DNA from 2 places in the Thermoanaerobacter kivui genome. Region 1 is predicted to be linked to the other one. Evidence: a T-box and tRNA genes for the amino acid it is inferred to sense, from the RefSeq annotation. Region 1 holds a T-box; the other holds one or more tRNA genes.

Region 1 (7,139 bases):
CTGATGCCTCCTTTTGTTAGATTGTTTTTTCCACTTCTATTATAGCAGGCATTCAGAATAAGTGCTCTCTTTTTTTGTAAGATGTTTTTTATCCACCCCAACATTTATTATAGAATCTTAATTTTAAAATCTAATCGTTTGTAGTCTTTTGGATAGGAGGGAAATTGTGGATAAAATTAACGACATAGAAAATATAGAACAAATTATAAAGGAAAATGATATGGTATTTCTTTATTCTTCTACACAAGATTGCGGAATATGTACATCATTACTTCCTAAACTTGAAGAAATGCTAGTAAACTATCCAAAAATAAAAAGTTTTCACATTCCTATTGATGAGATTCCGCTGGCTTCTGGTAAGTTTTCTGTTTTTACTGTTCCTACTGTAATAGTTTATGTGGATGGAAAAGAGGCAATAAGAGAGGCTCGTTTTATAAGTATGGACACATTAGAAGAAAAAATTTCAAAATATTACTCTCTTTTCTTTGAAGAAACTGCATAAAATTTTATGTGAAATTTTTTCATTTTTTATTTAAATTTAATTTACTAAAGTAGTAGTTTTTTTGCCAAAATTTTTATATAATAGTATGGGGTTATTAAATGTTTTTTTGTGGGGGAAGCATTGTGAAGGGGAGAAACATTCTTATTGTCGATGATAATAAACTTACAAGGAAAATCTTGAAAGATATTTTAGAAAATGCTGGGTATGGGGTGCTAGAGGCTAAAGATGGAGAAGAGGCTTTGCAAATATACAGGAATAAATTACCTGATATGGTAATATTAGATATAGTTATGCCAGGCATGAATGGCTTTGACCTTTTAAGAATTTTGAGGAAAGAAGAAGAAAATTTGATGCTTCCTATAATACTTTTGACTTCACAGGACAATTTTGAAGAAAAAATTAAGGGGTTGGAATTGGGTGCAGATGATTATTTAGTGAAACCTTTTAATGACAAAGAACTTCTGTTTAAAGTCAATAATTTGTTTCAGCGAATAGAACACAACAGAATGGCCAACCCTCTTACTGGTCTTAGAGGAAATATTGACATTAAAGAAGAAATAAAAAGGCGAATTAAAGAAAACAAGCCTTATGCCATTTTGTATATTGATTTGGACAATTTTAAGTCTTATAATGATTACTATGGTTTTCTAAGAGGAGATAATGTAATAAAACTTACAGCCAAAATTTTATCAGATGCTGTAAATCTGATTGGAAATGAAAGAGATTTTTTGGGACACATAGGTGGAGATGATTTTGTGATAATTACTACTCCTGATAAAGCTGAAGAGATGTGTAAGTATATAATTTCTCGCTTTGATGAGGAAATAAAGTATTTATATGACGATGAAGATAGAAAACGGGGTTACATAGAGACAATTAGTAGGACTGGAGAAAAGATGATGTTTCCACTGGTTTCAATTTCTATTGCTATTGTCACAAATGAATTTAGAGATTTTAAAAATGATTTGGAAATAAGTGCAGTAGCTGCTGAATTGAAAAAGAAATTAAAGATTATGGACGGAAGCTGCTACCTAAAAGATAGAAGAAAGAGTTAGGGCATACAATATGTATGCCTAATTTTTATAAGAGGTGAAAATGGTGATAAATCCTTTTGTTCCTGTAGATGAGGTAAAGTACGTTGTTATTGATGGGAGAGAAAAAGAAATAGGTAATAGTCTAACTAAATTAAGTATAGGTGTAATATATACAGAAAAATGTAATGATTTATATGATGCAATTTCTTTTCACCCCGATATCCTCATACATCCTTTAGGAGATGGTGAAGTTATTATAGCTCCAAATGTATCCAATAGCTTTATACAAAAATTAAAACAAATAGGTTTAAATGTAAGATTAGGACAAACTTATTTGAAACGCAACTATCCCTATAACATCGCATATAATGTAGCAAGATTGGGAAATATAGCTTTTCACAACTTGAAATATACAGACCCTATTTTAAGGGAATCATTAGAACAGAAGGGAATTAAATTTTTAAATGTAAAGCAGGGTTACACAAAGTGCAATATGGCTATCATAGATGATAACAGCTTTATAACCTCAGACAAAGGTATTTTTGAAGTTGCAGTGAAAAATGGAATAGAAGTTCTTTTGATTGAACCGGGAGAAATTATTTTAGAAGGTTTTAAATACGGATTTGTTGGTGGAGCAATGGGACTCATAGCAAATAAGAAATTGGCTGTGACTGGGTCGTTTAAGTCTCATAAAAATTATAAAAAAATTATTGAATTTTTGAATAAAAAAGGAGTAGAAATTGTTTATTTGACTTTTAATCAAATAAAAGACATTGGTTCCATCATCCCACTGATTTAAAGTCGGTAGAAAAGATAAAATAGACACATACTATTAACGAAGGGAGTGAGAAGAAATTGCAATTAATTTCCATAGGAGTTTCCAATGCTTTAAAATTAGATGGGGAAAATTTGAAACACGGTTTAAAAAGCCTGAGTGAAAAAGGTATAAAGGTTGCTGTGAATTCAAGTGTTTGCGGCCCTGTAACATATTATAATTTAAAAATCGAGGATAAGCCAACCTTTAATAATATTGCAAAGATTAGAAACTATATAGCTGAGGCTATTTCTGATATAATTGTAAATCAAATTGACAAAAGAATTATAAGAAAGTTAATCAACAAATATTACTATTATTTTACAGAAAGTGAAAAGGAACAGATAGAGAAAATTGCTTATAACATTATTGAAGACGATGTGAACAGGGAAACTTTTAAATTAATAAAAAGAGAACAAATTTTTGTTCTTGTGAGAGATTTTTTAAAGGAAAATGATTATATAGATATAGAAGGCTTTGTCAATTTTAGGCTTAGAGATTTTATTGGGGAGCTCAGTGAAATCACTGACAAAGCTGTGGATGAATTTTTAATGCAGAGGGAGTACAATGAGTTTATTGGCTTGCTGAAATACTTTGTGGAGTTGCAAGATTCAAAAATGGATGTGTTAAACATCGTTGTTGATAAAAATGGGAAATTCAAACTTTACAATGAAAACCATGAGCTTGTAAATAGCGATTTTATAAATGAGATATCTCTTGAGTTTAAAGATGGAACCATAAGCGACGAAGACATGCTTATGAGTACTATCATAACAATTGCTCCCAAAAAAATATTTTTCCATTCCATTAACAATATAAAAAACAAGGAAATTATAGAGACAATTAAAAAAGTTTTTTATGACAGAGTAGAAATTTGTTATGGTTGTGAACTGTGTTCAAATATTAAGTGTGAAAAATAACCCAGCTTTGCAGCTGGGTTTTAAAATTTATTAAAATTTGATATTATTATATTTGTTACTTTTTAAAGCTTGAGGTGGTGTGATGCAATTTTTAGTGAGGATGTTGTTTTTGGCTTCAGTTGGTGCGGCAATTGGGTGGTTTACGAATTTTGTGGCAGTGAAAATGCTGTTTAAACCTTTAAAACCAATAAAAATTTTAGGAATCGAGGTACAAGGTCTTATTCCTAAAAGAAAGTATGAAATTGCTAAATCAGTGGGAGAAATTGTGGAGAAAGAACTACTATCTTTTAATGATTTATGGGATAAGCTTTTGACAGACGAAAACAAGCAATTGTTATTATCTAATTTCAAATTAAAAGCTAAAGAAGTTACAGAAGGGAAACTGCCTTCTTTTCTTCCTAAAGGTGTAAAAGGAATAATATCAGCTTATATCAGTGATATTATCAATAAAGAAGTTGACGTTTTTTTAAACCATTCTTCTTATGAGTTAGCGGAAAGCATGTCCAAAAACTTCAGCATATCTCAAATTGTAGAAGAGAGGATAAGGGGTTTTGAGTTAGAAAAATTGGAAGAAGTGGTGATAAAGATTGCTCATAGCGAACTTTTTATGATAGAGCTTTTGGGAGGAGTTTTAGGATTTATAATTGGAATATTGCAGGCTCTCCTAATACAATTTTTATGAATTCTATTGACAAAAGCATTTTTGCAGGATATAATGATTAAAAAATTGAATATTAAGGCAATGAGGGGGAAAGTAGATATTTAAAGAACATCACAGAGATTGAATGACGTAGGCTGAGATCATTCAAATGTTCTGAATATCGAAGACCACCCCGGAGCTGCGGATGATAAATCCGATCGGTTATTCCGATATAATACCAGAGTATAAAAAAGAGTGGAACCGCAGATGACCTCTGCCTCTTTACGGGGTAAGAGGTTTTTTATTTAAGAAAATAAAAAAATTACAAAGGAGGGTGTTGCATGCTTATAACACTTAAAGATGGCACACAGAAGGAATTTGAAAGTGGCATGACAGTTTACGAAATAGCCAAGAGCATAAGCGAAAGGCTTGCAAAGGAAGCGGTAGGTGGAAAATTTAACGGAAAAGTGGTGGAGCTTACTACCAAAATTGAAGAAGATGGAAAACTTGAAATTTTGACTTTTGACGATGAGGATGGAAAAAAGATTTATTGGCATACTTCTTCTCACATTTTAGCGCAGGCTGTAAAAAGGCTTTTTAAAGATGTGAAATTGGCAATTGGTCCGGCTATAGACAATGGTTTTTATTATGACTTTGATACAGAAAGGCCTTTTACCACAGAAGACTTTGAAGCTATAGAACAGGAAATGAATAGAATTATAAAAGAAGATTATAAGTTGGAAAGGTTTGTCCTTCCTAAAGATGAAGCGATAGAATTGATGAAAGAAAAATATGAACCTTATAAAGTGGAGCTTATAGAAGAAATACCAGAAGGAGAGGAAATTTCTTTTTACAAGCAAGGAGAATTTACTGACCTTTGTGCTGGGCCCCATCTTATGTCAACAGGCATGGTAAAAACTGTTAAATTGTTGTCAGTTGCTGGAGCCTACTGGAAAGGCGACGAAAAAAATAAAATGCTTCAAAGAATATATGGAATAAGTTTTCCTAAAAAAAGCATGTTAGATCAATATTTACATATGTTAGAGGAAGCTAAAAAGAGAGACCATAGAAAATTAGGGAAAGAGTTAGATTTGTTTAGTATCCACCCTGAAGGACCAGGTTTTCCTTTTTTCCATCCTAAGGGAATGATTATAAGAAACATTTTAGAAGATTTTTGGCGAAAAGAACATATAAAGCATGGTTATCAGGAAATAAAAACTCCTATAATTTTGAATGAAGAATTATGGCGTAGGTCAGGACACTGGGACCACTATAAAGAGAATATGTATTTCACTGAAATAGACGGAGAGACTTATGCAATAAAGCCTATGAATTGCCCTGGAGCAATGCTTGTTTACAAGTCTACAATGCACAGTTACAGGGATTTGCCTTTGAGACTTTGTGAATTGGGTTTAGTGCATAGACATGAACTCTCAGGAGTTTTGCATGGGCTTATGAGAGTAAGAAGTTTTACTCAGGATGATGCTCACTTGTTTATGACTCCTGAGCAGGTTGAAGATGAAATTTTAGGGGTTATAAATTTAGTGGATTATTTCTATAAAATTTTTGGCTTTGAGTATTTTGTTGAATTGTCTACACGTCCTGAAAATTCTATGGGGTCTGATGAAGACTGGGAATTGGCTACAAATGCTTTGATTTCTGCTTTAAATCGTGTGAATTTACCATATAAAGTTAATGAGGGGGATGGTGCATTTTACGGGCCCAAAATAGATTTTCATTTAAAAGACAGCATAGGTCGTACATGGCAATGTGGAACTATCCAATTAGATTTCCAGATGCCTGAAAGGTTTGAACTGGAGTATATAGGCCCAGATGGAGAAAAACACAGACCTATAATGTTGCACAGGGTAATTTACGGAAGTATAGAAAGATTTATTGGAATTCTTACTGAACATTTTGCAGGGGCTTTCCCAACTTGGCTGGCGCCAGTACAAGTTAGAGTTTTGCCTATATCTGATAAACACTATGCTTATGCCCAAAATGTATACGGGCGTCTGTTGGAAAATGACATAAGAGCTGAATTAGACGACAGAAATGAAAAAATAGGATACAAAATACGAGAGGCACAACTTCAAAAGATTCCTTATATGCTGATTGTAGGGGATAAAGAAGTAGAACAAGGGACAGTATCTTTAAGGTCAAGAAAAGAAGGGGATCTAGGCGATATTTCCTTAAATGAGTTTATAGAAAAAATTCTTAAAGAAATCGCCACAAAAGCTTTATAAAATCAAAATGCTCCTTTAAAGGGGCATTTTGATTTATTGAAAGAATTTAAAAAACGTGGTAATCTAAAATTAAAATATTAATTTTGAGGGAGAGGTATGAAAAAGAAGCTAGAAGTTTACAAGCATTTGAGATATAACATAAAAATGAATATGATAAATGGCCTTGCATGGGCTATAGGCTTTAATATGGTTAACCCTTTTATTGGAATATATGCCATAAAATTGGGAGCCGACGACTTTCAGGTGTCTCTTTTAAACTCTCTTCCTGCGCTTATGGTGGTAATTGGAGTAATTCCTGTAACTTATTTGATTAATAGCTTAAAGGATGTTCATAAATTTGCTTATACAGTACTGTATATTGCACGAACTTTTTATTTTTTGCTTGCTCTTGCTCCGTTTTTTAATAAAGAGCTCCAACCGTGGGTGGTAGTCGTGTTGGTGGGAGTAATGAATTTACCTTCTATGGCAGTTGGTATGTGTTGGCAGTCTTTTATGAGTGAATTAATTCCTCCAGAATATAGAAGTAAAGTTTTCGCTGATAGAAATTTTTGGACGACAATTGTGGCAACAATTACAGTTTTGGTAACAGGATGGTTGCTTGATAAAATAGTTTTCCCTATTAATTATCAAGTAGTATTTACTGTTGCATTTATTTTCGGATTAATAGAATCTTATTATTTTTCAAGGTTTCATGTAGTAGAAAGGGATTTGGATGAAGCCAAGTCCGGAAGTTTTTATGAAGCTTTTAGAAACATGTTTGAGTCTAAGAAATTCATATATTTTAATGTAACTTCTTTTATATATTATTTTGCATGGATGATGGCTTGGCCCATTTTTACCATATATAAGGTAAATTTTTTGCATGCTAACAATGCATGGATGAGTATATTTACTATTGTTTCCTCTATTGGTTCTATTTTAGCTTTTTACAAATGGGCTGACCTGTCCAACAAAAGGGGAAACGGATTTGCTGTTGCATTAAG
Region 2 (7,139 bases), 450 kb from region 1:
TTTTCAACTTTTGGATTGCGCACAAAAGAACCCTATTTTACCATTATTATTCACCAACAGTCGTCCTCTTATACATATACATATATTAACAAATAAAAAAGGCCACTATTAATGCAATTTATTATAATAGCACAAGTGAAGATTTATGTCAACAATTCCCCATAAAAAAATAAGGGCAAAATTTTTGCCCTTATTTTATTTCTACTTTTGCACCAACTTCTTCGAATTTTGCTTTGATTTGATTTGCTTCGTCTTTGCTTACTCCTTCTTTAACTGGCTTTGGAGCACTTTCTACTAAATCTTTTGCTTCTTTTAGTCCTAAGCCTGTTACTTCTCTCACAACCTTGATAACTTTTATCTTGTCGCTACCTACTTCTTGTAAAATAACATCAAATTCTGTTTTTTCTTCAGCTGGTGCTGCTGCTGGTGCTCCAGCTGCTGGAGCTGCTGCAACTGCTACAGGAGCTGCCGCAGATACGCCAAATTCCTCCTCTAAAGCTTTTACCAATTCAGCTAATTCTAGAACTGTCATATTTTTTATGGCTTCCAAAATTTCCTCTTTGTTCATTTTCTCTACCTCCATCTTAAAATTTTTATTTTTGTTTTCAAGCTTCAGCTTGCTTTTTCTCTTTCACTGCATTCAAAGCATATAACAAACTTCTCAATGTACCAGACAGCACAAAAACGAGATTTGTAATAGGAGCTTTCATGCTGCCCAAAGCTTTCGCCACAAGCTCTTCCCTTGAAGGAAGCTCTGCCAAAGCCTTAATTTCTTCAACTGTCACTAACTTCCCATTTACAAGACCTGCTTTTAACTCAATTCCCTTGTGATCTTTCATAAATTCCACAAGAACTTTAGCAGGCGCAACAGGGTCATCGTATCCAAAAGCTACAGAAGTTGGCCCTTCAAAATATTTAATTAAATCATCTCCATAGCCTAGTTCCTTAGCTGCAATAGTCATTAAAGTATTTTTGTAGACTTTGTACTCAGAATTAGCTTCTCTAAATTTGCGTCTTAATATAGTATCATCTTCTACAGTCAAGCCACTAAAGTTTGAAAAAATCACTGTTTGTGCTCGTGACAATTTGTCTTTAAACTCTGCTACGATTTGTTGCTTTTTCTCTTTTGCTGTGCCCACCTTCCCACCTCCTTAAAAAATTTAAAAAGGATCCCGTAGACACGAGGATCCCTTTTGGGAATTTATTTCTAAAAACCTCGGTGGGATTTACGTGCAAAAGCACACCCACTGTCTACGGTCTTTTTATTCAATTTCAACGTCACTTATTATACCTTACATCTTTTTGTCTGTCAACAACTTTTATTAAAAAATCTTTAAAGGATTAACCTTCACACCTGGTCCCATTGTAGAAGATAACACTACACTTTTGATGTATTGTCCTTTTGCGGCTGCTGGTTTGGACTTGATTATAGCATCCATAACTGCTCTGAAGTTTTCTAATAACTTCTCTTTCCCAAAGGATTTTTTCCCTATAGGAACGTGAATTATACCTGCTTTATCCACCCTGTACTCAATCTTACCAGCTTTAATTTCTTTAATAGCTTTTTCTAAATCAAAAGTCACAGTACCTGATTTAGGGTTTGGCATTAATCCTTTTGGACCTAATATTTTACCTAATCTCCCTACAGCTGCCATCATATCAGGAGTTGCAACTACAACATCATAATCAAACCAATTTTCATTTTGAATTTTTGCAACTAATTCTTCTGCTCCCACATAATCAGCGCCTGCTGCTTCTGCTTCTTTAGCTTTTTCCCCTTTTGCAAAAACTAATACTTTCACACTTTTTCCTGTTCCGTGAGGAAGCACTACTGTACCTCTTACCTGTTGGTCAGCATGTCTTGGGTCAACACCTAGTCTTACAGCTAAATCAATTGTTTCGTCAAAATTTGCCTTTGCAGTTTTCAAAACAATATCTATTGCTTCATCACTGGAATACTGCTGTGTTTTGTCATATAACTTTAAGCTCTCTAAATATTTTTTCCCACGTTTCATTTTCTAACCTCCTTGTGGTATTATCGGACTTTCCTCCCACTTATTTTTATACAATCTCTATACCCATGCTTCTTGCAGTACCTGCTATCATCCGCATAGCAGCCTCTATATCAGAAGCATTTAAGTCTTTCATCTTGATTTCAGCAATTTCTCTAAGCTGCTCCCTTGTAATTTTTCCTACTTTTTGTTTGTTAGGTTGCGGAGAACCTGACTCTATTCCAGCTGCCTTTTTGAGTAGCACAGCTGCTGGTGGAGTTTTAGTTATAAAACTAAATGACCTGTCTGCATATATTGTAATAACAACAGGAATTATTAGCCCTGCGTCTTTGGCTGTCCTTTCATTGAACTCTTTACAAAAAGCCATTATATTAACACCGTGAGGTCCTAAAGCAGTACCTACTGGTGGCGCAGGAGTAGCTTTTCCCGCTGGCAACTGTATTTTTACAACTGCTGCCACTTTCTTTGCCATGATTACACCTCCTTACCAAATTAAAATAGCTTATGAGTTTCTACTTTTATATTTTTTGAAGTTGTACAAGGTCAAATTCAACCGGTGTCTCTCTCCCAAACATGGAAATTAAAACTTTCGCCTTTTGTCTTTCTGGATAAATCTCTTGAACTACTCCAATAAAATTCTCAAAAGGCCCAGAAATAACCCTGACAGTATCTTTTACATTAAGGTCAACTGCAGTTGGAATCTCTTTTATACCTAAAGCTCTAACTTCCGCTTCAGTTAATGGTACAGGTTTAGATCCAGGGCCTACAAATCCTGTAACACCCCTGGTATTTCGCACAACGTACCAAGTATCATCTGTCATAACCATTTTCACCAAAACGTAACCCGGGAAAATCTTTCTCTCGACAGTTTTCTTTTTACCGTCTTTAATCTCAACAACTTTTTCCGTAGGTACGATGATTTGGTGAATTAAATGCTGCAAATTCCTATTCTCTACAATTTTCTCTAAATTAGCCTTAACTTTGTTTTCATATCCAGAATAGGTATGAACCACATACCACTTTGCATTTTCTTTTTCTGGCATAGTCAACCTCTGGGGACTCGCCCCAACCTCCTTTAAACTTTAATAATGAGCTTTAATAGATAACTAAAAACTGAGTCAATCAAAAAAATGAATACTGTAAAAAGAGCTACTACTATTAATACAATTTCCGTATAAGTTATCATAGTTTCTCTGCTTGGCCATGTCACCTTTTTCATTTCTGCCCTTACATCTTTGAAAAACTTGACAATTTTTCTTCCTTCACCGGCCATTTCCTCACATCCTCTTAAAGTTTTAAAAACTACTTAGTCTCTCTATGCAAGGTATGCTTTTTGCAGAATTTGCAGTATTTCATTAATTCTAACCTATCAGGGTCATTCTTCTTATTTTTTGTTGTATGATAGTTTCTATTCTTACACTCAGTACATGCCAATGTAATTTTTACTCTCAATTATTACACCTCCCGGTGATTCGACTGCTTAGTCAAATTTATCATAAATATAACTTCTTGTCAATCACCAAAAACAAAAAGTCTGTGTCAAAGATTTGTAGGTAGCTCATTAGTTGACATTTTGCACAGTTTGCTAAAGCATTGATTTAACTCAAAAGAAGCCAGGTTTGAACCCGGCTTCTTTTTTACTCTTCAATTGCTGACACAACGCCAGCACCTACTGTACGGCCGCCTTCTCTTATAGCAAACTTCAAACCTTCCTCCATCGCTATCGGTGTTATTAACTCTACTTTTATCGTTACATGGTCCCCTGGCATTACCATCTCTACTCCCTCTGGCAGGTGTATTACCCCTGTCACGTCTGTCGTCCTGAAGTAAAATTGTGGCCTGTATCCGTCAAAAAATGGTGTGTGCCTTCCTCCTTCTTCCTTCGTCAATACGTACACCTGTGCCTCAAACTTGGTGTGCGGCTTTATCGTCCCTGGCTTCGCCAATACTTGCCCTCTCTCTACTTCGTCCCTCTGTATTCCTCTTAATAACACTCCTATGTTGTCTCCCGCTTGCGCTTCGTCCATCGTCTTCCTGAACATCTCTACACCTGTCACTACTGTCTTCCTTAACTCCGTTGTAAGTCCTATTATCTCTACTTCGTCTCCTACCTTTATCTTCCCTCTCTCTACTCTACCTGTCGCTACTGTCCCTCTTCCTGTTATCGTAAATACATCCTCTACTGGCATTAAGAACGGTTTGTCTATATCCCTCTCTGGTGTCGGTATATAATTGTCTACTTCATCCATTAACTCCCATATCTTGCCGCACCATTGACATTCTCTCTTGCCACATCCGCATTCTAATGCCTTTAATGCTGACCCTACTACTATCGGTGTGTCATCTCCTGGAAAATCATATTCGTTCAACAATTCCCTTACTTCCATCTCTACTAATTCTATTAACTCCTCGTCGTCTACCATGTCCGCTTTGTTTAAAAATACTACTATATATGGCACTCCTACCTGCCTCGCTAATAGTATGTGCTCCCTCGTCTGTGGCATTGGACCGTCTGCCGCTGATACTACAAGTATTGCTCCATCCATCTGTGCTGCCCCTGTTATCATGTTCTTTACGTAGTCTGCGTGCCCTGGACAGTCTACGTGCGCATAGTGCCTCTTCTCTGTCTCATATTCTACGTGGGTCGTGTTTATTGTTATTCCTCTTGCCTTCTCCTCTGGCGCTTTGTCTATTTCATCATATCCCTTCGCTTCTGCCAATCCTATCTTTGATAATACCATCGTTATCGCTGATGTCAATGTCGTCTTCCCATGGTCTACGTGCCCTATCGTCCCTATGTTTACATGGGGTTTCTTCCTCTCAAATTTTTGCTTCGCCATCTTTATCCTCCTTTACAATAAACTTATCCTGGTGTTTCTTAAACCATGTCGCAAAAGCGACATTTTAATCTGTTGACAAAGTTCTATTTGTTGGCATTTTGCATCGTTCGTTCCAGTAACATCGCAGACTAAACTATCGCTCGACCTCGGGCTCAAGCGGGGTTCCGGGCACATTCGGCTCCGTGCCTCAGGTGCCCGCCTCCGCCATCCTTGGCTTCGGCCCCCCTTTCGCCTCTCGGTCTCGCTAAGTTTAGTTACTGCTCTGTTAAGTCACTCACTTATGCAAAATGCCAACATATCATAATGAGTTTGTCTACAGTCTGACATGTCGCAAAAGCGACATTTTATACATTTTGCGCTATGTACTTAAGCAAGCAACATATCCTCTACCCTCTATGATAAAAAAAAACATCAACAAGAAAATTGGAGCCCGCGACCGGGATCGAACCGGTGACCTCCGCCTTACCAAGGCGACGCTCTGCCTACTGAGCTACGTGGGCAAAAGGAGTATCACAACTCCGATTTTTGATTTTACTATAAAGTTTTCTAAATGTCAATAGTTAGCTGTTCCTCATTTCAAGATATCTTTCTAATTTTCTTTTGACCCTTTGCAGAGCATTATCTATGGATTTCACATGTCTGCTTAAATCTTCAGCGATTTCTTGATATGATTTACCATCTAAATATGATACCAAAACTTCCCACTCTAAGCCACTTAACAACTCTTCCATTTTGCTCTCAATATTAACGTATTCCTCTTTGCTTATTATTAATTCTTCAGGGTCAGAAATACATTCATTGGAGACAATATCCATAAGCGTTCTGTCAGACTCTTCATCAAAGATCGGCTTATTGAGGGAAACATAAGAATTCAAAGGTATGTGTTTTTGCCTTGTGGCAGTTTTGATAGCGGTGATAATTTGACGAGTTATGCATAATTCCGCAAAAGCCTTAAAAGAGGTGAGCTTATCACTTTTGTAATCGCGAATTGCCTTATAAAGCCCTATCATTCCTTCTTGCACAATGTCCTCTCTGTCTGCGCCGACTAAAAAATACGCTCGTGCTTTAGTTTTTACAAAGCTCTTATACCTATCGATAAGATACTCTAAGGCAGCCTCATCCCCCTTTTGAGCTTTAAAAACAATTTCTTCCTCCTGCATGTGGTCGTATGGTTCATAGTAGTCCTGCTGCGTCCCAGATTTCACCAATACCGCCCCATTTAATATTCAGGCAACTTTATACGTTATAATTATACATTACATTGGTAAAAGTAGTCAAGCTAATTTTAGCTGCTTTCTGACATTTTGCGCAACTTTTTTACGATTTCATCATCAAGGCGAGATTCCAAATTGTCTTTATAAATATTATTCACATAACTTTTCTTGTGACTTTCAATATATTTATTCATTTCTTCATAAAGCTCTCTGGCAGACATCCTTATTGCACCATGGGCTAAAACCACCTGTTGAATAGTCCAATCGGAACTCACCACAACCACCTGTTCCTTTTTAGACAATTCCACTACTTTTGACTCTATAAAATAATCCGCCGATTCTCCTTCTTTTGTATAAACTACCTCAATCCCATTAATTTCTTCGTGTTTTTCTAAACTTCCCTTTACATACATAGCATCAAAAACCAATATTATGTTTATACCTGAATACCCCTTAAAGTCAGCCAGCATATCAATCAATTTACTTCTTGCATCTTCCAAGCTTTTTTGTGCTTCCTCTTTAAGGACCTGCCAGTTGTTTATGACATTGTAACCATCTACAAGCATGTACATCTAATCACGCCTTACTTAATTCTTTTTGATACAATTTGATAAATCATCAGAGAAGCTGCAACAGAGGCATTGAGAGAATTTATATGCCCCCACATAGGAATTTTAACTACAAAATCGCAGTTTTGTAAAATTAATTTGGAAATCCCTTCTCCTTCACTTCCAATGACAAGCGCAAGGGGAATATCATAATCTAAATCTCCAAAACTTTTCTCTGCATTTGCTTCTGTGCCAACAATCCACAATCCTTTTTCCTTAAGTTTTTTTATAGTTTTATTTATATTAGATACCTTTGCAATTTTTACGTACTCAACTGCTCCTGCTGAAGTTTTCACCACAGTAGCATTAACGCCAACAGCTCGTCTTTTGGGAATTATGATCCCGTGAACTCCAAAAGCTTCTGCACTCCTTATGATCGCACCTAAATTATGGGGGTCTGTTATGCCATCAAGTATTACTAAAAAAGGCTTCTCTCCCTTTTGCTCAGCATATTCTAAAAGGTCT

What was found. The T-box of region 1 lies ahead of thrS (threonine--tRNA ligase). A T-box ahead of a tRNA ligase gene usually reads a tRNA of that ligase, here a tRNA-Thr.
Region 2: it encodes a tRNA-Thr, which carries the amino acid that the T-box ahead of thrS (threonine--tRNA ligase) is inferred to sense. The anticodon was not compared.

The regions. Positions count from the first base shown of each region.
Region 1 is NZ_CP009170.1:1,525,247-1,532,385, reverse strand. Features, by position in the region: gene TKV_RS07780 (thioredoxin family protein) at 167-502, shown strand; gene TKV_RS07775 (GGDEF domain-containing response regulator) at 625-1,557, shown strand; gene TKV_RS07770 (DUF6873 family GME fold protein) at 1,601-2,335, shown strand; gene ytxC (putative sporulation protein YtxC) at 2,392-3,270, shown strand; gene TKV_RS07760 (DUF445 domain-containing protein) at 3,353-3,952, shown strand; T-box leader at 4,004-4,195, shown strand; gene thrS (threonine--tRNA ligase) at 4,252-6,156, shown strand; gene TKV_RS07750 (MFS transporter) at 6,253-7,139, shown strand, end outside.
Region 2 is NZ_CP009170.1:1,976,765-1,983,903, forward strand. Features, by position in the region: gene rplL (50S ribosomal protein L7/L12) at 191-568, opposite strand; gene rplJ (50S ribosomal protein L10) at 606-1,139, opposite strand; ribosomal protein L10 leader region at 1,153-1,275, opposite strand; gene rplA (50S ribosomal protein L1) at 1,323-2,015, opposite strand; gene rplK (50S ribosomal protein L11) at 2,062-2,484, opposite strand; gene nusG (transcription termination/antitermination protein NusG) at 2,531-3,055, opposite strand; gene secE (preprotein translocase subunit SecE) at 3,088-3,285, opposite strand; gene rpmG (50S ribosomal protein L33) at 3,315-3,464, opposite strand; gene tuf (elongation factor Tu) at 3,650-4,852, opposite strand; tRNA gene TKV_RS10120 (tRNA-Thr) at 5,277-5,352, opposite strand; gene sigH (RNA polymerase sporulation sigma factor SigH) at 5,413-6,057, opposite strand; gene TKV_RS10130 (NYN domain-containing protein) at 6,138-6,638, opposite strand; gene rlmB (23S rRNA (guanosine(2251)-2'-O)-methyltransferase RlmB) at 6,650-7,139, opposite strand, start outside.